Regions from separate parts of the Streptomyces sp. JLBJ103 genome, predicted to be linked through region 2. Evidence: riboswitches for the same ligand, from Rfam matches in the RefSeq annotation. Region 2 holds a riboswitch; the other holds the start of a gene.
The links. A riboswitch is a leader RNA that binds a small molecule or an ion and turns the genes downstream of it on or off. The one in region 2 is predicted to bind glycine.

Region 1: it holds a riboswitch for glycine, as region 2 does, so the genes downstream of both, gcvP (aminomethyl-transferring glycine dehydrogenase) here and gcvT (glycine cleavage system aminomethyltransferase GcvT) in region 2, are expected to answer to the same signal.

The regions. Positions count from the first base shown of each region.
Region 1 covers NZ_CM177089.1:863,198-874,069, forward strand. Annotated here, with positions in the region: gene AC4BEG_RS03510 (CPBP family intramembrane glutamic endopeptidase) at 1-339, opposite strand, end outside; gene AC4BEG_RS03515 (glutamate-cysteine ligase family protein) at 472-1,974, opposite strand; gene AC4BEG_RS03520 (hypothetical protein) at 2,429-3,016, shown strand; gene AC4BEG_RS03525 (DUF5999 family protein) at 3,280-3,486, shown strand; gene gcvP (aminomethyl-transferring glycine dehydrogenase) at 3,624-6,536, opposite strand; glycine riboswitch at 6,719-6,817, opposite strand; gene AC4BEG_RS03535 (PRC-barrel domain-containing protein) at 6,931-7,260, shown strand; gene AC4BEG_RS03540 (DNA polymerase IV) at 7,236-8,705, opposite strand; gene AC4BEG_RS03545 (MerR family transcriptional regulator) at 8,812-9,441, opposite strand; gene AC4BEG_RS03550 (bifunctional nuclease family protein) at 9,648-10,121, opposite strand; gene ftsR (transcriptional regulator FtsR) at 10,174-10,872, opposite strand, start outside.
Region 2 covers NZ_CM177089.1:2,287,810-2,298,681, reverse strand. Annotated here, with positions in the region: gene glyA (serine hydroxymethyltransferase) at 1-535, opposite strand, end outside; gene gcvH (glycine cleavage system protein GcvH) at 559-936, opposite strand; gene gcvT (glycine cleavage system aminomethyltransferase GcvT) at 1,054-2,181, opposite strand; glycine riboswitch at 2,233-2,340, opposite strand; glycine riboswitch at 2,341-2,450, opposite strand; gene AC4BEG_RS09805 (AAA family ATPase) at 2,600-3,337, shown strand; gene AC4BEG_RS09800 (enhanced serine sensitivity protein SseB) at 3,529-4,323, shown strand; gene AC4BEG_RS09795 (enhanced serine sensitivity protein SseB C-terminal domain-containing protein) at 4,452-5,246, shown strand; gene AC4BEG_RS09790 (ABC transporter permease) at 5,720-6,724, shown strand; gene AC4BEG_RS09785 (ABC transporter substrate-binding protein) at 6,852-8,615, shown strand; gene AC4BEG_RS09780 (ABC transporter permease) at 8,771-9,745, shown strand; gene AC4BEG_RS09775 (ABC transporter ATP-binding protein) at 9,742-10,872, shown strand, end outside.

The DNA of each region.
Region 1 (10,872 bases), 1.4 Mb from region 2:
CGGCCGGGTCCGGTCGAATCCGATCGCGCGCAGCCCCGCACCCTCCCGCAGCAGCAGATGGGCCACCAGCACGACCGGGACCAGAGCGGTGGTGATCCCGAAGAGCTGCCAGATGAGGTCGAGCCAGGGCCGCCCCGGGGCCTCGGAGGCGTTGAGCGTGGCGGCCTGGTCCTTCAGCCCACCGGGCCGGGTCACCGAGCCCACAAAGTTGATCAGCGCGGACAGCGCGCTCGCACCCAGCGACAGCGCCAGCACCAGCACCGTCTCGTTGCGCAGGGTCCGCCGCGAGAGCCCGCTCTCGTACACGGGCAGCTCCGCGCCGCGCGCCTGTGACCGCACTCCTGCCTCCACTCCGTCCGGGGCGCCGCACCGGTCCGGCGACCTGGACGACTCCGGTCACTCCGGCCCCTGAAGGCCCTTCCCGACCGGACAATACGTGGTCGCCAGGGTGGACGTGCGGCGGGCCCGGGATCAGCCGGAGAGGTCGGTCGGCCAGGTGTGCACCGGTGCGTCGGTGCGCATCAGGGCACAGTAGCGGCGGGTCATGGCGGCCAGCGCCGCGTCCCGCCCCAGCCCGCTGCCCAGCGCCCGGTGATAGGTCGCGGCCTGCCAGGACGCCCCGTTGGTCCGCAGCTTGCAGCGCTCCTCGATCACGCCGAGATAGCGGTCGCGGTCGGCGGGCTCGACCCCCCAGCCGTCCAGCCCGGCCGCGGCCAGCGGCAGCAGCTCCTCGCGTACCAGCCGGACCGCGGGCGTACGCACCAGGGAGGTCGAGCGGCCGGTCCTGGGCCACTGGAGGACCGCGTCGATGCCATGGCGGCAGGCCGCGTCGAAGTTGTTCGCGGCGGCGCTGAACGGCAGCCGGGACCACACCGGGCGGGGCTCCTCCGCCAGCGCCCGGACCAGTCCGTAGTAGAACGCCGCGTTGGCGATGACATCGGTGACGGTGGGGCCCGCGGGCAGCACCCGGTTCTCCACCCGCAGATGCGGCACCCCGCCCGCGACGTCGTAGACGGGCCGGTTCCAGCGGTAGATCGTGCCGTTGTGCAGCACCAGTTCATGGAAGGCGGGCACCCCGCCGTCCTCCAGCACCCGCAGCGGGTCCTCGTCCTGACCGGCCGACAGCAGCGGGGGGAAGTAGCGCAGATTCTCCTCGAACAGCTCGTAGGCGTCGCTGATCCAGCGCTCGCCGAACCAGGTGCGCGGCCGGACGCCCTGAGCGGCGTACTCCGGCGAACGGACATCGGTGGCCTGGAGGAACAGCGGCGGTCTGGACTCCCGCCACGCCTCCCGCCCGAAGACGAAGGGGGAGTTGGCACCCACCGCGATCTGCACGGCGGCCACCGCCTGCGCCGCGTTCCACACCGCCGCGAACCGCCCCGGGGTGACCTGGAGATGGAGCTGCACGGAGGTGCAGGCGGCCTCGGGGGCGATGGTGGCGCTGGCGTAGGTGAAGCGCTCCTGGCCCTCGATGTCGATGAGGAAATCCTCGCCGCGGGCGGCCAGCATCTGTTCGTTGAGGAGTTTGTAGCGGTCGTCGTAGGAGAGGTTCGCCGATCCCAGGTCGCGGGCGGCAAGGGTCGGGAGAATTCCGATCATCACGATCTCGGAGGAGACTTCCCGCGCCTTGCGGTCGGCATATGACAACCCGGTTCGAAGCTCCTCGGAGAGCTGGTCGAGAACACGTCCGTGCAAACGGTGCGGCACGATGTTCACTTCAAGATTGCACTGCCCGAGTTCGGTCTGGAAATCATGGCTCGCGATACGTTCCAGAACCTCCGCGTTCATCATCCTGGGCATGCCGTCGGCACCGGCGAGATTGAGTTCGATCTCCAGCCCCATGAGATTCCGTGGGCGGTCGAATCGCTTCTCCGCCAGGAGCCGGCCGAGCCCGTCCAGGCACTGCCGGAGCCGACCGCGCTGCCGCTGCCGACCGGACGGGTCGAACTCACCGGCTACGACCTTCTCCCCCATCGAAGCGTCCTTCCTCGAGTGGATCACCGGCGTCAGCCGCGTACACCACGCTCGATGATGCCCACCAATGTGATCGATAACGCCCCATGCGGACCGCCCAGCCGGTACGCTCTCAACTACTGCGCAATGGGCCGGGAAATGCACCGGCGAGATCCAGCCTACCGCGATGACGACAAAAAGCCAGGTCATATCCGTGCATCTGGCACAGAATCGGGGAAAATCCCCACGCCTGCGCGGTCCTGAATACCTCTTGTCGGCAATACCGCGCACAGCTAGCGGAAACATGCCGGGAACACAGTACGTATAAACTCGGTTAACGAGGCGGAGAGATAACGCCCGGACAGATTGTCCCGGCCCCCTCTGACCCGCGTATGACCCTCGCACACCGACAGCGTTGTCGACCCTCGGCTTTGCTGCCGCTTCACCGTGTCTCCTGAGTGAGAGGCCACCCACCATGCCGCTGCACGCGCCCCCGGCACCCGCGCCCGCCCTGCGCAGCGTCCTCACGGCCCTCGGTTCCCCCACCGCCGTCCATGAGGTCCGCACCCCGGGACTCACCGCCCTCACGGGCCCCTTCGAACCCGAACTCCCGCTGCCCGTCCATGTCCTGGACACCATCAACACACCCGCCGGATCGCCGCGGACCCGGCTCCACGGATGGCGCTTCGTACTCCACGACGAGGGCCGTACGGTGGCCGCCGCGGAGGCGCGGCTCACCGCCGACGGCTGGGCGTTCTCGCACTTCTCCGAGGGGCCGTACGTAGCGTCGGCCGAACTGGCCCTGCGCGAGGCGCAGTCGCTGCCCGCGGCGTACCAGCCGCGGCTGCTGTCGATCCCGGAGATGTACATGGTGACGCTGTGGCTGCACGAGAACCCCGCGGCGGACGCGGTCGACGGCAGTCTGGGCGCGGGCGATCTGCTGGTGCCACTGGCCCCGGCCCCGCCCGGGATCGCGGCCCACCGGGCGCACCGCGCGGCGGATCTGCTGCCGGTGCTCACCCTGCGGCTGACCCCGGCACCACTCTTGGGCTCACCCGCCTGACCAGCGCCTTCACCAGGAGCGGAGCGCCCTGTGACCACCGGGTCACAGGGCGCTCCGCTGCGTCCTGGTAACAGTCCCGCCGCGATGAACCGTCCGGACGGGTGATGCGTCATTATCTAGCGAGACCGGTACCGCGAAATCCCTGCGGAATCCCGCCCGTAGGGCAACACTGGGAGCAACCGACCAACTCACCACGGGGGGCGGCCATGAAAGCCGCGAAGAACCGCAGCACCTTCACCACACCGCAGCGAAAGATCCCTGCCATGTGCCAGCATCAACCACCTTGCCCGTCAGCCGACTCCGCCGACCGGGAGGCCGCCCATCTCGTGGCGCACCACCCCGAGCAGGGCTGGAGCCTGCTGTGCAACGGCGTCCTGCTCTTCGAGGACACCGGTGAGCTGCTGCCGGACGGGCGGGTCATCGCCCCGTGCCGACCGCGGGGTTCCGAGCACATCGTGACCGCCGCCTAGGCCCTGTCCCACCGCCGTTCGGGCCCCCGCGGCCGGAAGGGCGGAGACAGACTGGGGCCGGCCCGGCGCCTTCGCCGAACCGGCCCCACATCCCCGGGGTGCCTGACGGCACCCCGTTCGCATGTCCAGCCCGCTGCCTAGCCCTCGTAGGACTCCAGCGGCGGGCAGGAGCAGACGAGGTTGCGGTCCCCGTAGGCCCCGTCGATCCGCCGCACCGGCGGCCAGTACTTGTCGGCCGCCGAGACCCCGGCCGGGAAGACGGCTTCCTCCCGGGTGTACGGGTGGTCCCACTCCCCGCCGAGCGAGGCCGCGGTGTGCGGTGCGTTCCGCAGCGGGTTGTCCTCCTTGGCCCAGGCGCCCGAGGCGACCTTCTCGATCTCCGCGCGGATCGCGATCATCGCCTCGCAGAAGCGGTCCAGCTCCGCCAGGTCCTCGCTCTCCGTCGGCTCGATCATCAGCGTCCCGGCCACCGGGAACGACATCGTCGGCGCGTGGAAGCCGTAGTCGATCAGCCGCTTGGCCACGTCGTCGACGGTCACCCCGGTCGCCTTGGTGAGCGGGCGCAGATCGACGATGCACTCGTGGGCCACCAGACCGCCGGGGCCGGTGTAGAGCACCGGGTAGTGCGGCTCCAGGCGCTTGGCGATGTAGTTGGCGCCCAGCACCGCGACCTGGGTGGCGCGGCGCAGCCCCTCGGCGCCCATCAGCCGGACGTACGCCCAGGAGATCGGCAGGATGCCCGCGGAGCCCCACGGCGCGGCCGAGACCGGGCCGACGCCGGTGGCCGGGCCCGCGGCGGGCTGCAACGGGTGGTTGGGGAGGTAGGGGGCCAGGTGCTCGCGCACCGCGACCGGGCCGACGCCCGGTCCGCCGCCGCCGTGCGGGATGCAGAAGGTCTTGTGCAGGTTGAGGTGGGAGACATCGCCGCCGAACCGGCCCGGCTCGGCGAGCCCGACCAGCGCGTTGAGGTTCGCGCCGTCCACGTAGACCTGGCCGCCCGCGTCGTGCACGGCGGCGCAGATCTCGGTGATGTGCTCCTCGAACACCCCATGGGTGGAGGGGTAGGTGACCATCAGGACGGCCAGCTGGTCGCCATACTTCTCGATCTTGGCGCGCAGGTCGTCGGTGTCCACCTCGCCGTCCTCGCCGGTCTTCACCACGACGACCTTCATGCCCGCCATCACGGCGCTGGCCGCGTTGGTGCCGTGCGCGGAGGACGGGATCAGGCAGACGGTGCGCTGGGTGTCGCCGTTGGCCCGGTGGTAGGCGCGTACTGCCAGCAGCCCGGACAGCTCGCCCTGTGAACCGGCGTTGGGCTGGAGGGAGACCTTGTCGTAGCCGGTGACGGCGGCCAGCCGTTCCTCCAGCTCGCGGATGAGCGTCAGATAGCCGTGGGCCTGCTCGGCGGGCGCGAACGGGTGCAGGGCACCGAACTCGGGCCAGGTGACCGGCTCCATCTCGGTCGTGGCGTTGAGCTTCATGGTGCAGGAGCCGAGCGGGATCATGCCCCGGTCCAGGGCGTAGTCCCGGTCGGACAGCCGGCGCAGATAGCGCAGCATCGCGGTCTCGGAGCGGTGCTGGTGGAAGACCGGGTGGGTCAGATAGGTGTCGTCGCGCAGCAGCTCCTGGGGCAGCGCCTCACCCGCGGCGGCGTCCAGCTCGTCGACCGTGGGGATCGCGGTGCCCTCGCCGCTGCCACCGTCGACGCCGAAGGCGGACCAGACGGCGGCGAGCTGGGCGCGCCCGGTGGTCTCGTCACAGGCGATGCCGACGTGGTCGGCGTCGGTCAGCCGCAGATTGACCCCGGCCTCGCGGGCGGCGGCGACCACATCGGCGGCACGGCCGGGCACCCGCGCGGTGAGGGTGTCGAAGTAGGCGCCGTGCACGATCTCGACACCGCCCGCCCGCAGCCCCTCGGCGAGGACGGTGGCGTAGCGGTGGGTACGCCGGGCGATGGCCGCGAGCCCGTCCGGGCCGTGGTAGACCGCGTACATCCCGGCCATCACGGCCAGCAGGACCTGGGCGGTGCAGATGTTGCTGGTGGCCTTCTCCCGGCGGATGTGCTGCTCACGCGTCTGGAGGGCCAGCCGGTACGCCTTGTCGCCGTCGGCGTCGACCGAGACACCCACGAGCCGGCCCGGCAGGCTGCGGGCGAAGGCGTCCCGGACGGCCATGAATCCGGCGTGCGGGCCGCCGAAGCCCATCGGCACACCGAAGCGCTGGCTGCTGCCGACCGCGATGTCCGCGCCCAGCTCACCGGGCGAGGTGAGCAGGGTGAGCGCGAGCAGATCGGTGGCGACAGTGACGATCGCGCCGAGTTCATGCGCCCGCTCGATGACCGGACGGGGGTCGCGCACCTCACCGGAGGCGCCCGGGTACTGGAGCAGCACACCGAAGACACCGCGCTCGGCGATCTCGTCCGGGATGCCCTGAGACAGATCGGCGACGACGATCTCGACGCCGGTGGGCTCGGCCCGGGTCTGGATGACCGCGACGGTCTGCGGCAGACAGTCGGCGTCGATCAGAAAGACGCCCTCCTTGACCTTGCCGACCCGGCGCGAGAGCGCCATCGCCTCGGCGGCGGCGGTGCCCTCGTCGAGCAGCGAGGAACCGGAGGTGGGCAGCCCGGTCAGGTCGGAGACGACGGTCTGGAAGTTGAGCAGAGCCTCCAGACGGCCCTGGGAGATCTCCGGCTGGTACGGCGTGTAGGCGGTGTACCAGGCCGGGTTCTCCATCACATTGCGCAGGATCACCGGCGGGGTGAAGGTGCCGTAGTAGCCAAGGCCGATCATGGACGGCAGCACCTGGTTGCGGTCGGCCAGACCGCGCAGTTCGGCGAGCACCTCCGCCTCGCTGCGGGCCGGGGGCAGGTCCAGCGCCTCGGTGCTCTTGATGACATCCGGTACGGCTGTCTCGGTCAGCTCGTCGAGCGAGCCGAAGCCGACCTGCGCGAGCATCTTGGCCTGTGCCTCGCTGTCGGGACCGATGTGGCGCTGCTCGAACGGCGTACCGCGCTCCAGTTCGGAGAGCGTGATGTGGTTGGCGGTCATCTGCGGGGGCCTCCTGGTCTGTACGACCGACGAGGGGCACCACGGCGCGGGTGCCCGGACGGCCTCCCCCTCTGTCATCAACCTGAGAGCTTCACCGGCCCGCATGCGACCGGCTTTCACCGTCGGTGAGGAGGGGTTCGGAGCGACGCCCGCCCGCGGCCCACCCTGCTTTCCAGAGTGACCTCACCCGCACGGTACGTGTGCCTGAGAGATTCCGGGGAGGATTTGCTCCTTCGGCGCCTCCGACAGAAATCGACGGAGAACTCTCCCGCACGGGGTCTACAGCCACAGCCAGCGTACCAGCGCATCTGTCGCATGGTGGGGGCGCCGACCGCTCGAGTGGCCGCGCGCGGCGATGTGGCTTTTTGTAGTTATCACTGGACAATTGCCACCTGTGGGAGAGAGCGTGCAGACCGATATCGACCCGCGGACCCTGATCGGCCGCAAGGCATTCGACCGCGAGGGCGCCAAGATCGGCACCGTGGACGAGGTCTATCTCGACGACGCGACCGGCGAACCCGAGTGGGCGGCGGTACGCACCGGACTGTTCAGCCGGGATGTGTTCGTACCCCTGGAACCGAGCGAGGTTGTCGGCGACACCCTGCGGGTGCCCTACGACCGGGCGCTGATCAAGGGCGCCCCGGACTTAGGGGTCGGCCGCCATCTCTCGCCCGAGCAGGAGCTCCAGCTCTACCACCACTACGGACTGGACGTCACCGGCTGACCGTGGCCGGAGCCCTGGCCCGGGGCCGTGGCGGTGCCAGGACCGTCGTGCGGGCCGGGACCCGACTCCGGCTTCTCCGCGGGCGCCAGCAGCGGCAGCGGCTCACCCGGCTCCAGCGCGGGGTCGTCCACGGAGAACGTACGCACCCGGCCCGGCTCCGCCGACCAGGGTGTCTCAAAACGCACCGTCACCCGGCCCACCCCGCTGCCCTGCACCCAGCCCGCGCCGAACTCGCTGTGCCGCACATCCAGCCCCGGCAGCCAGCGCCGCGGTGCCCCGGTGGGCTCGGCGGCCTCCTCCGCGCCCGGCCCCGCGGGCTCGGATGCCTCACCGCCCGCCGCCTGCGCGTCCTCCAGCGCCTCGTGAGCGGCCTGCGCGGCCTGGGCGAACAGATCCTCCTGGGTGAAGTCCGCCAGGCCGCTCACACCCACTCCCAGCAGCCGCACACCCGCCGTGGTGTCCACGCCCTCCAACAGCCGGGCCGCCGCCTCCCGCACCACCGCGGGGTCGTCCGTGGGCCCCCGCAGGGTCTCCGAGCGGGTCATCGTCGAGAAGTCGTACCGCCGGACCTTGAGCACGATCGTGCGCCCCGAGTGGCCCGCCGCGCGCAGCCGCCCCACACAGCGGTCGGCGAGCCGCGCGACCTCCAGCTGCACCCGGGTGCGGTCGGTCAGATCGACGTCGAAGGTGTCCTCCACCGACACGGATTTGGTGTCACGCTCGGCGACCACCGGACGCTCGTCCCGCCCGCAGGCCATCAGATACAGCGACGCCCCATGGGCCCGGCCCAGCAGCCGCACCAGCTCCGCCTCGCCCGCCTCCCGGGTCTCCGCCACGGTGTGGATCCCGGCGCGGCGCAGCGCCTCGGCGGTGGCCGGGCCGACGCCCGGAAGCGTGCGCACCGGCATCGGACCGAGCAGGTCCCGCTCCGTACCGGGCTCGATGACCACCAGACCGTCGGGCTTGGCCTGCTCCGAGGCGATCTTGGCGAGCATCTTGGACCCGGCCAGACCCACCGAGCCGGTCAGCCCGGTCACCGCCCGGATATCGGCCCGCAGGCGCTCCCCCACCGCCCGCGCCGCGCCGACGGCGGGCTCGGTGCCGCCCGCCTCCAGGTCCACGAACGCCTCGTCCAGACTGAGCGGCTCCACCAGCGGCGACAGGGTGTGCAGCAGCGCCATCACGGCTTCGCTGACCTGGCGGTACAAGGCGAAGCGGGGGGTGAGGTACGCGGCGTTCGGACACAGCCGACGGGCCTGCGCCATCGCCATCGCCGAATGCACCCCGAACACCCGCGCCTCGTAGGACGCGGTGGCGACCACGCCCCGCGGGCCGAGGCCGCCCACGATCACCGGCTTCCCGCGCAGGCTGGGCTTGGCCGCCTGCTCCGCCGCGGCGAAGAAGGCGTCCATGTCCAGATGCAGAATCGTCGGCGCACCCCTCACATCTACCGATGCTGCCGCACGCCACTGACATTCCCTTACCGCTCGGTCCGCCGCCGACGCCAAAGCCCCTTCGGCTCACTCGCCGGGCGCGGGGAGCCCCGGGCGGTCAGCCCGCCCTGTTGCGGCGCCGGGCGAGCTCGTCGGCGGGGTTCTGGCCGATCAGCGTCTCGCCGGTGTCCACCCGCTCGCCGTGCAGCTGGGACAGCGCGCTCTCGACATCCCGCCACACCACGCCCACGGCGATCCCGAAAACGCCCTGGCCGCCCTGGAGGAGGTCGACGACCTCATCCGGCGAGGTGCATTCGTAGACGGTGGCGCCGTCACTCATCAGGGTCATCTGGGCGAGGTCGTCCAGCCCGCGGGCGCGCAGATGCTGGACGGCGGCCCGGATGTTCTGCAAGGACACACCGGTGTCCAGCAGCCGCTTGACGATCTTCAGGACGACAACGTCCCGGAAGCTGTACAGCCGCTGGCTCCCCGAGCCGTAGGCGGGCCGTACGCTGGGCTCCACCAGACCGGTACGGGCCCAGTAGTCCAGCTGGCGGTAGGTGATGCCCGCGGCCGCGCACGCTGTCGGTCCGCGGTATCCGATCCGCTCCGTCCCCCCTGTGGCGGGCTCCGCGCCCGGCGGCGCGATCTGTGCCGTGACCCGAGCCTTGAGTGCCGGTTCGGCCGGTGCGCCCCCCTGGAGCGCAAACGGACCGCCGGCCGCCGTGCCGTCGCCGGTGATTCTCACGCCGACCTCCGTCCTCGACCTGCCATCTTGAAGGTAGGCAGTCACCCGGGGTGCGTCAACGATCGCCACACTCGCCACGCCGAGTGATAATCACCCTAAGGGTGGTTTCCCGTGTCCCTCTTCCGGGAAAGGCTACTCGAATGCTCTAGCGAGGACGGGCAGACTTCACCGATGGCCGCTGCCGACCGTCGGTTACTGGCCACTGGTCACTGGCTGCTGGTGCCGAAGTCCTCCGGCGAGATCTGGTCGAGGAATTCGCGGAACTTCTCCACCTCGTCCTCCTGCTCGTCCGGGATCGCGATTCCGGCGTCGTCCAGCACGCCGTCGCTGCCGTAGATCGGCGTCCCGGTACGCAGGGCGAGCGCTATGGCGTCGGAGGGCCGTGCGCTGACCTCGACACCGCTGGCGAACACCAGCTCCGCGTAGAAGACCCCCTCGCGCAGATCCGTGATCCGGACCTCGGTGAGCTGCTGGCCGACCGCCTCCAGCACGTCCTTGAAGAGGTCGTGGGTCAGCGGGCGCGCCGGTGCCATGCCCTGCTGGGCGAAGGCAATGGCCGTCGCCTCCCCTGGTCCGATCCAGATCGGGAGGTAGCGGTCGCCTCCCACCTCGCGCAGGAGCACGATCGGTTGGTTGGAGGGCATTTCCACCCGGACACCCACGACGTCGAGCTCGTTCACACAGCAACCCTAGGACGTGCGCGGCCGGTTTGGATAGTCGGGGCCCGGCCGCTCAGTGCGCCTGGGCCCGCAGAGCCGTCTGCACCAGGGCCGCGTGAAGCCGTACGGAGAGGCTGGCCAGCTCCCGCGCACTGGCCTCCGCATGGGCCCTGGTCTGCGGATTTCGATGCAATCGCAGCGGCGCGACCACCTGCTCGACCAGCCCGGCCTCCCGCTCGGCGGACGCTTTCATGATCCGCAGATGACGTGGCTCCAGACCGAAACGGCCCAGCTCGGCGATGAGCCGGGCCACGGTGACGGCCTCGCTGTCATATCCGCCGTCCCTGGCCGCCGCGATCAGCCCGTACGACTCCCATTCGGCCAGCTCCGCCTCGCTGACCTCGGCCGCCGCCAGCAGCTCGACACGGCCCACCCGGGCGGCCGTGGGGCCGTCCTGGGGGGCCTCGGCGGAGGGGTCCAGCAGCTCACGCTGCCGCTCCCCCTGCGGGCCGGGCAGCTGCGGCCGCTCACCGCGCTCCAGGGCCTCCAGATGCTCCCGGATGACCTTGAGCGGCAGATAGTGGTCCCGCTGCATCCGGAGGATCAGAGCCAGCCGCTCCACATCCCCCTGGCTGAATTTGCGGTAGCCGGACGGGGTGCGCCGCGGCTCCACCAACCCCTCCGCCTCCAAGAAGCGGATCTTGGAGAGGGTGACCTCGGGGAACTCCTCACGCAGCAGATTCAGCACGGTGCCGATGCTCATCGTCCGGCT
Region 2 (10,872 bases):
GGTAGGCCGACCAGCCCGCGATCACCAGCTTGGGGCGGTGCTCCTTGGCCAGCCGCTCGACCTCGTCCATGTCGACCAGGCCGGTCTGCGGGTCCACGTGGTAGGGCACCACGTTGTAGAGCTTGCCGGAGAAGTTGATCTTCATCCCGTGGGTCAGGTGGCCGCCGTGCGCCAGGTTCAGCCCCAGGATGGTGTCGCCGGGGGAGAGCAGCGCGAACATGGCGGCCGCGTTGGCCTGGGCGCCCGAGTGCGGCTGCACATTGGCCGCCTCGGCGCCGAAGAGCGCCTTCACCCGGTCGATGGCGATCTGCTCGACGACATCGACGTGCTCACAGCCGCCGTAGTAGCGGCGGCCGGGGTAGCCCTCGGCGTACTTGTTGGTCAGGACCGAGCCCTGGGCCTCCATGACCGCGACCGGAGCGAAGTTCTCCGAGGCGATCATCTCCAGGGTGGACTGCTGGCGGTGGAGCTCGGCGTCGACGGCGGCGGCGACATCCGGGTCGAGCTCATGAAGGGAGCTGTTGAGAAGCGACATCGGGGTCCCGATCGAGAGGAGGGTCAGTTTTCGCAGAAGGAGGTGTAGTCATCGGCGGAGAGCAGGTCGTCCGGCTCGTCCGTCACCCTCACCTTGAACAGCCAGCCGCCCTCGAAGGGGGCGGAGTTCACCAGCGCCGGGTCGTTCACCACATCCTCGTTGATCTCGGTGACCTCTCCGGTGACCGGCGCGTACAGGTCGCTCACCGACTTCGTGGACTCCAGCTCACCACAGCTCTCACCGGCGGCGACCGTGGAGCCCACCTCCGGAAGCTGGACATAGACGACATCGCCGAGCTGATTGGCCGCGAACTCGGTGATACCGATCGTCGACACACCGTCGTCGGCGGTCGACAGCCACTCGTGCTCCTTGCTGTAGCGCAGCTGCTGGGGGTTGCTCATGGTCCGATTCTCCTGGATACGAGGGAATGCTGAGGAACGGGTCTTGGCTGATGGGACGGGTGGGCGCGGCAGAGGGCCCGAAAGCCCCGGGGACCGGGCGACGCGGCGCCCGCGCGGTCAGCGCTCGCGCCGGTAGAAGGGGAGGGCGACGACCTCGTACGGCTCCCGGGTACCGCGGATCTCCACGCCCACGCCCTCGGTGCCGGGTGCGGCGTGCTCCGCGTCGACGTACGCGATGGCGATCGGCTTGCCGAGCGTGGGGGAGGGGGCACCCGAGGTGACCTCGCCGATCACCGTGCCGTCCGGGCCCACCACGGGGAATCCGGCGCGCGGCACCCGGCGGCCCGAAGCGATCAGGCCGACCAGGGTGCGCGGCGGCTCGCTCTCCGCCTGGCGCGCCGCGGCCTGAAGGGCCTCGCGCCCCACGAAGTCACCGGCCTTCTCGAACTTCACCACCCGGCCGAGACCGGCGTCGAACGGGGTCGTGGAGGTGGTCAGCTCATGTCCGTACAGCGGCATCCCCGCCTCCAGCCGCAGGGTGTCCCGGCAGGAGAGCCCGCAGGGCACCAGGCCGACCGGGGCGCCCGCCTCGGTCAGCGCCTGCCACAGCCGCTCGGCGTCCTCCGGCGCGACGAACAGCTCGAAGCCGTCCTCGCCGGTGTAGCCGGTGCGGGCGATCAGCGCGGAGACGCCCGCGACGGTGCCCGGCAGCCCGGCGTAGTACTTGAGGTTGTCCAGGTCGGCGTCGGTCAGGCTCTTGAGGATCCCCGGGGACTCCGGACCCTGGACCGCGATCAGCGCGTACGCCTCCCGGTCGTCCCGGACGGTCGCCTCGAAGCCGGAGGCCCGCTCGGTCAGGGCGTCCAGCACCACCTGGGCGTTCGAGGCGTTGGCCACCACCATGAACTCTTCGTCGGCGAGGCGGTAGACGATCAGGTCGTCGAGGATGCCGCCCTCGGATTCGCAGATCATGGTGTAGCGGGCGCGGCCCACGGCGAGTGCCGACAGATGGCCCACCAGGGCGTGGTCCAGCGCCTGCCCGGCCTGCGGCCCGGTGAGAGTGATCTCACCCATGTGGGAGAGGTCGAAGAGCCCGGCGCGGGTGCGTACGGCGTTGTGCTCGTCGCGCTCGCTCCCGTAGCGCAGCGGCATGTCCCAGCCGGCGAAGTCGGTCATGGTGGCGCCGAGCGCACGGTGCAGCGCGTCCAGCGCGGTGCGGCGTGGCGCGGTCGGGGCGTCGGTCATGATTCAGGCTCCAAGATCAAGGTCGCGGCAAGGCATCGAGGACGCAGAACGTCCTCCCCATCTGTCATCGGAACCTGAGAGGTTCGCCGTGACGCCCGCACGGGGTCCGGCTTGCACCTTGGGTGGAGCCACGCACAGCGGCTCGCTTTTCAGATCTGCCTCGCCCGCGCGGTATAGGGGCCTGAGAGATTCAAGGGAGGACTTGCTCCTTCGGCGCCCGGCCGACCGGCGACTGCCGGTGTGACCAAGGACTCTCCCGCGCGGATTCAAGCGGCCGGTATGGAGTTGCGCGGCCATCATCGCACGTACCGGCGAGAAGGGAACCCCCCAGTCCTGAGGTGGGTGCCTTGAGGACATTACCTTTTCTTGACACTCTTCGGGTACGAGCCGCAGTGACCGACCTGGGAGGACGATCACGGTGCATGGGCAGGGAACGTTTGCGACGTCACGTGGGCCCCTGCCGCTGCGGCGCGGACGCGCCCCGTCCATCGGGCCGGTCCGGCCGGGCCGCAGGGCCGTGGTGCATGATCTGCGCAGCGGCGCCGATACGTACGGTGACCCGGCCGCGGGTGCGCCGCCGGCCGCCCGGAGCGGCGCGGGTGTGCCCGAGCTGCGCTATCCGGCCCACGATGTGCTGGTCGCCTCCGGGCTGCCGGGCAGTGGCAAGACCACTCTGATCAACCGCACGGTCGCCCCGCTGGACCACGACGGCCGCGCGGTGGTCCGGATCGACTCCCAGGACATGCGTGAGGCATGGGAGCGGCGGCTGCCGGGCTGGCTGCCCTATGCCCTCTACCGGCCGCTGGTCCGGGGCGCCCACTACGCCGGGCTGCACCGCGCGTTGCGCTCGGGCGCCAGCGTGGTGGTGCACGACTGCGGCGCGCTGCCCTGGGTCCGCCGCTGGCTGGCCTGGGACACCCGGCGCCGGGGCCGGCGGCTCCATATGGTCCTGCTGGACGTGGACCCCGAGCTGGCCCTGGAGGGCCAGGCCGCCCGCGGGCGCGGGGTGTCGGGTTACGCCTTCGGACGGCACCGGCGCGCGGTGCGGCGGCTGGTCGCCGGGGTGGCGGCGGGGCGGCCGCCGGTGGGCTGTGCCTCGGCGGTGCTGCTGGACCGGACGGCGGTCAACGCGCTGCACGGCATCTCCTTCGAGTGAAACCGACCGGCCGGCGAGCGGGCGCGAGCGGAGCGTGAGCGGCTCTCGACCGGGCCCCGAGCGCACGCCGCGCGCTTCGCACCGCGCCGAGGTGGGGAAGTGGTGTGGAGATGAGGACGCGGCCCATCGCCTTGCGCCGCCGAGCAGTTAGGGTGCTGATGCAGGTCGGACGAGATGGCGGTTGAAGCGAGATGAGCATCCCGGAGCAGCACGGTTTCCCACCGGCTCACGGAGGATTCCCCGACAGCGCTGTACCCGGGTTTCCCGGCAATGAGCTCGAAGAGGTGTTGGCCGCCTCGGTCGAGGTCCCCGGGGCCGGACCCCGCATCGTCGAAGTGCTCGGCCGCAGTCATCTCTGGGTTCCGCTGCCCAGCGGCGGGGGCCCGGACAGCCGCGGCCTCGATCTGCCGACCATGGAGATCGAAGGCGCCGCGTATGTCCCGGTGTTCAGCTCCGAGCAGCAGTTCCTCCAGATCGTCGGCGGCCATATGTCGTTCACCGTCGCCCCGGCCGTGGAGTTCGCCCGCGGACTGCCGCCCCGGCTGGGCATCGCGGTGAACCCCGGCGGCGCGGTGGGCGTACCGCTGCCGCCCGCCGCCGTGGCCCAGTTGTGCCGTACCGGCCGCAGCGAGCTGGACGGCCCGGCCTCCGGCGGCCGGGTGCGGCTCTTCGAACCGGACTGGCAGGACGAACCGGTCGACTTCCTCGCCGCCGCCGGGATCGAGTTCGCCAAGGACAAGGGGATACGGACCGCCCGGCGCGCGCTGGCCAGCGTCGAGGGCGACCCGCCCGCCCTCTTTGTCGGCGTCGAGCTCGACACACCCGGTCCGGAGGGCCAGGCGCTCGCGGTGGACGCGCTCGGGCGGGCGCTCGGCGCGGTGCCGCTGCCCTGGACCGTGCAACTCGTTCTGCTGGACGTCGCTCAGGACCCGGTCGCGGACTGGATGCTGGAGAGGGTGCGTCCGTTCTACGACCGTGACCTCTGACTCATCCCCAGGGCCCCCAGGTGTGGCCCGTAAGCTGGTTTGATGACCAGGCGGGGCGCACCCACGTGCCCCGCCGAGGTACGGGCACAGCCGAGGTACGGGCACAGCCGAGAGAGGGGCGGACCCAGGTGAGCGCGGGCGCGGAGTGGGAGGCGGCCGCCGGTCAGGTCGAGCGGATGCTGCAACAGGTCGCTCCCGGCCGGTACGACGCCTATGAGGCGCTGCTGCACGCCCTCGCCGGGGGTCAGGTCTGGATGCTGCTGTGGAACGGTTCGCCCGGTGCGTCCGACGCCCAGTACGGCAACATGGACGTGGCCGGCCTCAGTTACGCCCCGTGTGTGACCTCCGCGCAGGAGCTGGCCGCCAGTGGCTGGAACCGCGCTCATGAGGTGGTGGAGGGGCGTCTGATCGCCGACTCCCTCTACCGCGACCGCTACGGCTTGTGGCTGAATCCGCATGCGCCCGGCGGCGGTGTCGGTATCCCCTGGCTCGATCTGCGCCGGATCGCCGGAGGTCTGGACCGCCTGCCCGCGGGACCGCTGCGGGTGTCCGAGCCCGGCATCGACATCCCCCAGTTCTACGCCCTGTTGGGGCAGAACGCGCATCGCACCGCCGTGGTGCGGTCGCTGCGCAGGGCCTGGGTGCAGCCCGCGCTCGGCGCGCCCTATCTGGCGATCGGACTGGACCTGTACGACACCAGCGGCCCGGCGGTGCAGTCGGTGCGGATGATGATGGAGCAGTCGGTCGGCGCGGTGCCGGACGGGCTGCCGGTCTCCACGGTCGCGCTGTCGGATGTCTACGATCCGGTCGCGCTGTGGATGCGGGCCAACGCCCGTCCCTTCTTCGACCGGGACGCCTACGGTGCCGCGCCCGCCGCGCCGTCCTACGGCTACGGCTATCCGCCGCCGCGCCCCGCGTACTGAGGGGCCTCCCGCCCCCACGAACCCCTCATGACCCGTTCGTTTACCAAGGTTTGACTCTTCTGCTCCGGGGCGGTTCCGCCCCGGAGCAGCTGCCGTCGTGCCGCCCGCGGGCCATTCACGGGCCGTTCGTGTGCCGTTCGCGGAACCTCTGACGCCCGGATGTGCACATCGCCCCTATCCGGCGAAAGCCCCATAGTGGGCTCGGCGTTACTGCTGCGCTCTTGCGTCACGACTGTCCGTATACCGGAACTGTGTGCGCCACATCACGGTTAGGTTTCCATTGCCCGTGGGGTCTGGCGGCTGATCACAAGCGCGATGAAGACTCCCGCTCCAAGGGGCGTGGTTCGGCGCGTAGGGCCCCTTCAGAAAAGGTTCCCGTACCACGAGCCTGACTTTCTCCAGGTTGTGAACAAAGCCGCCACAGCGGCGAGTCGTGGGCCGGTCACCACCGGTCGAGAGGGGTCTCAGCCACGATGACGGCACCATTGCACGGCACGAGCGCGGAGGCGGAGCCGGTCGCGACTGCCGATGTAGCGGCGGATGTGGTCAAGGCATCGGTCGAGGGCAGATCGCTGCGGCAGATCGCCTGGATGCGCCTGAAGCGGGACAAGCTGGCGCTGGCCGGTGGAGCCGTGGTCATCCTGCTGGTGTTCGTGGCCGTCTTCGCGCCGCTGATCGTGAGTCTGCTCGGCCATCCGCCGAACGAGTTCCACCAGGATGAGATCGACCCGCTGTTCGGCACCCCCAAGGGCAGCTGGGGCGGTATCAGCTCCGACTACCTCTTCGGCGTGGAGCCCTCCAACGGCCGCGATGTGTTCAGCCGGGTGGTCTACGGCGCGCGGATCTCCCTGCTGGTGGCCTTCCTCGCGGCGGTCGTCGCCGTGGTCCTTGGCACCGTTTTCGGCATCATCGCCGGATATTTCGGTGGGTGGGTGGACACGGTGATCAGCCGGGTGATGGACATGCTGCTGGCCTTCCCGCAGCTGCTCTTCATCATCTCCCTGGTGTCGGTGCTGCCGAACGACCTGATGGGACTGACCGGCAGCGGGGTGCGCATCACCATCCTGGTCTCGGTGATCGGCTTCTTCGGCTGGCCGTACGTCGGCCGGATCGTGCGCGGCCAGACGCTCTCGCTGCGCGAGAAGGAGTACATCGAGGCCGCACGGAGCCTGGGCGCCGGCCGGCGCTACATCCTCTTCCGTGAACTGCTTCCCAACCTGGTGGCGCCGATCACCGTCTACACGACGTTGATGATCCCCACCAACATCCTCACCGAGGCCGCGCTCAGCTTCCTCGGGGCGGGCGTCAAGCCGCCGACCGCGTCCTGGGGGCAGATGCTGTCCAAGGCCGTGGGCACCTACGAGGACGATCCCATGTTCATGATCATCCCCGGTGCGGCGATCTTCATCACGGTGCTGGCCTTCAACCTCTTCGGCGACGGCGTCCGCGACGCCCTCGACCCGAAGGGCACCCGATGACGGTGACACACCCGGCTCCGGTCCGGGCGCACCCCGATGTATGTCCCCCTGCCTCATCTGTCAGGCGGCTATCCGATCACTCCCCGGCGCCATGCCAAGGACCGCTATCCCGGAGGTTGCAGCAACTATGAAACCCCTACGTTCGTCGAGAAGCAGGCGGGTCGTCGGCGCGGCGGCTGTCGTCTGCGCCCTCCTGGCCACCGGGGCCTGTGGCGGCGGATCCGATGAGGAAAGTGGCTCGGGAGCCGGTTTCAACGCCGCGATGAAGGGCGTTGCCAACAAGTCGTCCAAGAAGGGCGGCACCCTGAAGTTCGTCAACAAGCAGGACTTCGACTCCCTCGACCCGCAGCGCCAGTACTACGGCTTCGCCTGGGACTTCTCCCGCTTCTACGCGCGCCAACTGATTACGTACGCGCCCAAGCCGGGCAACGCGTCCAATGAGCTGGTGCCGGACCTGGCCACCTCAACGGGCAAGATCAGCAACGGTGGCAAGACGTACACCTACACCCTGCGGGACGGCATCACCTGGGAGGACGGCTCGGCCATCACCTCCAAGGACATCAAGTACGGCATCGAGCGCATCTGGGCCAAGGACGTCGTCTCCGGCGGCCCCAGCTATCTGCGCCAGGCGCTGGACCCCGAGGGCAAGTACCCCGGTCCGTACAAGGACAAGTCCAAGGACAAGCTGGGTCTGAAGGCGATCGAGACGCCGAACGACAAGACCATCGTCTTCAACCTCGCCAAGCCCAACGGTGACTTCGAGCAGATGCTCGCGATGCCCACCGGCTCGCCGGTGAAGGCGTCCAAGGACACCGGGGCCAAGTACACCAACCGGCCCTTCTCCTCCGGCCCGTACAAGTTCACCTCGTACTCGCCGGGCAAGAGCGCCGCCCTGGTCCGCAACCCCAAGTGGGACCGGAAGTCCGACCCGATCCGCGCCGCGCTGCCGGACAAGGTCACGGTCACCTTCAACTCCAACCTCGAAGTGATCGACAAGGGCCTGATCAAGGGCGACTACGACGTCTTCCTGAGCGCCACCGGTATGACCCAGTCCGGGCGTACCACCGCGCTCAAGCAGCACAAGGGCAACGTCGACAACATAGAGACCAGCTTCGTCCGCTACGTCGACATGGCCACCAAGGTCAAGCCGTTCGACAACATCCACTGCCGCAAGGCGGTCATCTACGGCGCCGACTACAAGCAGCTCCAGACCACCCGCGGCGGCCCGCAGGCCGGTGGCGATATCGCCCCCAACATGCTCCCCAAGAGCATCAAGGGCGCGGACGACTACGACCCGTACGGCATCCTCAAGCGCGGCGGCAAGCCGGACGCGGCCAAGGCCAAGGACGAGCTGAAGCAGTGCGGCAAGCCCGGTGGCTTCTCGGCCAACATCGTCGCCCGCAACGACCAGCCGGGTGAGGTCGAGGCCGCCGAGGCGCTCCAGGAGTCCCTGAACAAGGTCGGCATCAAGCTGGAGGTCGAGCCGATCGAGGGCGCGTCGTCCGCCAGCATCACCGGCTCCCCGTCGGTGATGAAGAAGCGCAACTACGGTCTGTCGATGACCGGTTGGGGTCCGGACTTCCCGACCGGCCAGGGCTTCTCGCAGCCGCTGATCGACGGTCGCTTCATCGAGCAGACGGGTAACTACAACGTCTCCGAGACGAACGACCCGGAGATCAACAAGTACTTCGACGAGGCGCTCAAGGAGACCGACCCGGCCAAGGCCGGCGAGATCTACAAGCAGATGAACCACAAGGTCACCGACCTGGCCGTGCAGATGCCGTTCCTTTACGAGAAGAACATCACCTGGCGCAGCTCGCGGCTGACCAACGCCTACACGTCGGCGGCGTACAACGGCCGTTACGACTACGTCTCCCTCGGGGTCAAGTGACGGTCCGCCAGCGACCACCCGCCACCCCACCGTCGCCGCACCCGATAGGCCCGAAGGGCAGGTGATGGCCGCGCGTGGCGGTCCGGGAGCCCCCCACCAGGGGCCCCCGGACCGCCGCCGGGCCGCGTACCGTGCTTGCTTATGTCATCCGGCGCTTGTTCGCCGTCGTCATGATGCTGCTGGTCGTCACCCTGACGACCTTCGCCATCTTCTTCGTGATCCCCAAGTGGGCCGGATCCGACCCGGCGCTGCTGTTCGTCGGCAAACAGGCCGACCCGGAAGCAATCGAGGGCATCAGGAAGAAGCTGGAACTCGGCGATCCGCTGCTGTTGCAGTTCTGGCACTTCGTCGAGGGCCTGTTCGTCGGCCGCGACTACGCCAACGGCTCGGACGTCACCCACTGCCCCGCCCCCTGCTTCGGCTACTCCTTCCGTACCGAGCAGGCGGTGTGGCCGCAGCTGACCGACGCCATGCCGGTCACCCTCTCGCTCGCCGCGGGGGCCTGTCTGCTGTGGGTCGTCGGCGGTGTGGCCACCGGTGTGGTCTCCGCGCTGCGCCGGGGCACCCTGTGGGACCGCTCGGCGATGACCGTCGCCCTGGCCGGTGTCTCGCTGCCGATCTACTTCACCGGTCTGCTCTCGCTGGCGATCTTCAGTTACCAGCTGAAGTGGGTGGACGTGGACTACAAGGGGCTCGGCGACGACCCCGGCATGTGGTTCGAGAGCCTGATCCTGCCCTGGATCACCCTCGCCTTCCTCTATGCCGCGATGTACGCCCGGCTCACCCGGGCCACCATGCTGGAGATCATGGGCGAGGACTACATCCGTACCGCACGCGCCAAGGGCCTGCGGGAACGGGTGGTCATCGGGCGGCACGCCATGCGTTCCACCTGGACGCCCATCCTCACCCTGCTCGGCCTGGACCTCGGTGCGCTGCTCGGCGGCGCCGTGCTCACCGAGACCACCTACAACCTGCCCGGCCTCGGCCGGCTCGCGGTGAACGCGATCAGCGACAAGGACCTCCCGGTGATCCTCGGGGTGACCCTGATCGCCGCGCTGTGCATCGTGCTCGCCAACCTCGTCGTGGACCTTCTGTACGCCGTCATCGACCCGCGAGTGAGGCTCGGATGACCGACTTGAACAAATCCGGGACGCCGGAGTCCGGTGCGGCGGCGGCCCCCGGGACCGCCGTCGGAGAGGTGGCGGCGGCCGGTTCGCCCGCCCCCACCGCCTTCCTCGAAGTACGCGATCTGCGGGTCCACTTCCCGACCGACGACGGTCTGGTCAAGTCCGTGGACGGGCTCAGCTTCCGGCTGGAGAAGGGCCGGACGCTCGGCATCGTGGGCGAGTCCGGTTCCGGCAAGTCCGTCACCTCGCTCGGCATCATGGGGCTGCACACCGCCGGGCAGTACGGCCGCCGCAAGGCGCGGATCTCCGGCGAGATCTGGCTCAACGGCCAGGAGCTGCTGGGCGCCGACCCGGACGAGGTGCGCAAGCTGCGCGGCCGTGAGATGTCGATGATCTTCCAGGATCCGCTGTCCGCGCTGCACCCCTACTACACGATCGGCAAACAGATCGTGGAGGCGTACCGGGTCCACCACGAGGTCACCAAGGACGTGGCCCGCAAGCGCGCGATCGAACTGCTGGACCGGGTGGGTATCCCGCAGCCGGACAAGCGGGTGGACAGCTATCCGCATGAGTTCTCCGGCGGGATGCGCCAGCGCGCGATGATCGCGATGTCGCTGGTCAACAACCCCGAGCTGCTGATCGCGGACGAGCCGACCACCGCCCTGGACGTGACCGTTCAGGCACAGATCCTGGATCTGATCCGGGACCTCCAGAAGGAGTTCGGCTCGGCGGTCATCATCATCACCCATGACCTGGGCGTCGTCGCCGAACTCGCCGACGACCTGCTGGTGATGTACGGCGGCCGCTGTGTCGAGCGCGGTCCGGCCGAGAAGGTCTTCTACGAGCCCCAGCATCCGTACACCTGGGGGCTGCTGGGCTCGATGCCCCGGATCGACCGCGACCAGACCGAACGGCTGATCCCGGTCAAGGGCTCCCCGCCCAGCCTGATCAACGTGCCCTCCGGCTGTGCCTTCCACCCGCGCTGCCCGTACGCCGATGTGCCCCGGGACGGGATCACCCGCACCGAGCGGCCGGAGCTGGCGCAGGTGGCCGGGAGCGAGGAGCACTTCAGCGCCTGCCACATGGCGCAGGAGGACCGCACGCGGATCTGGACCGAAGAGATTGCGCCG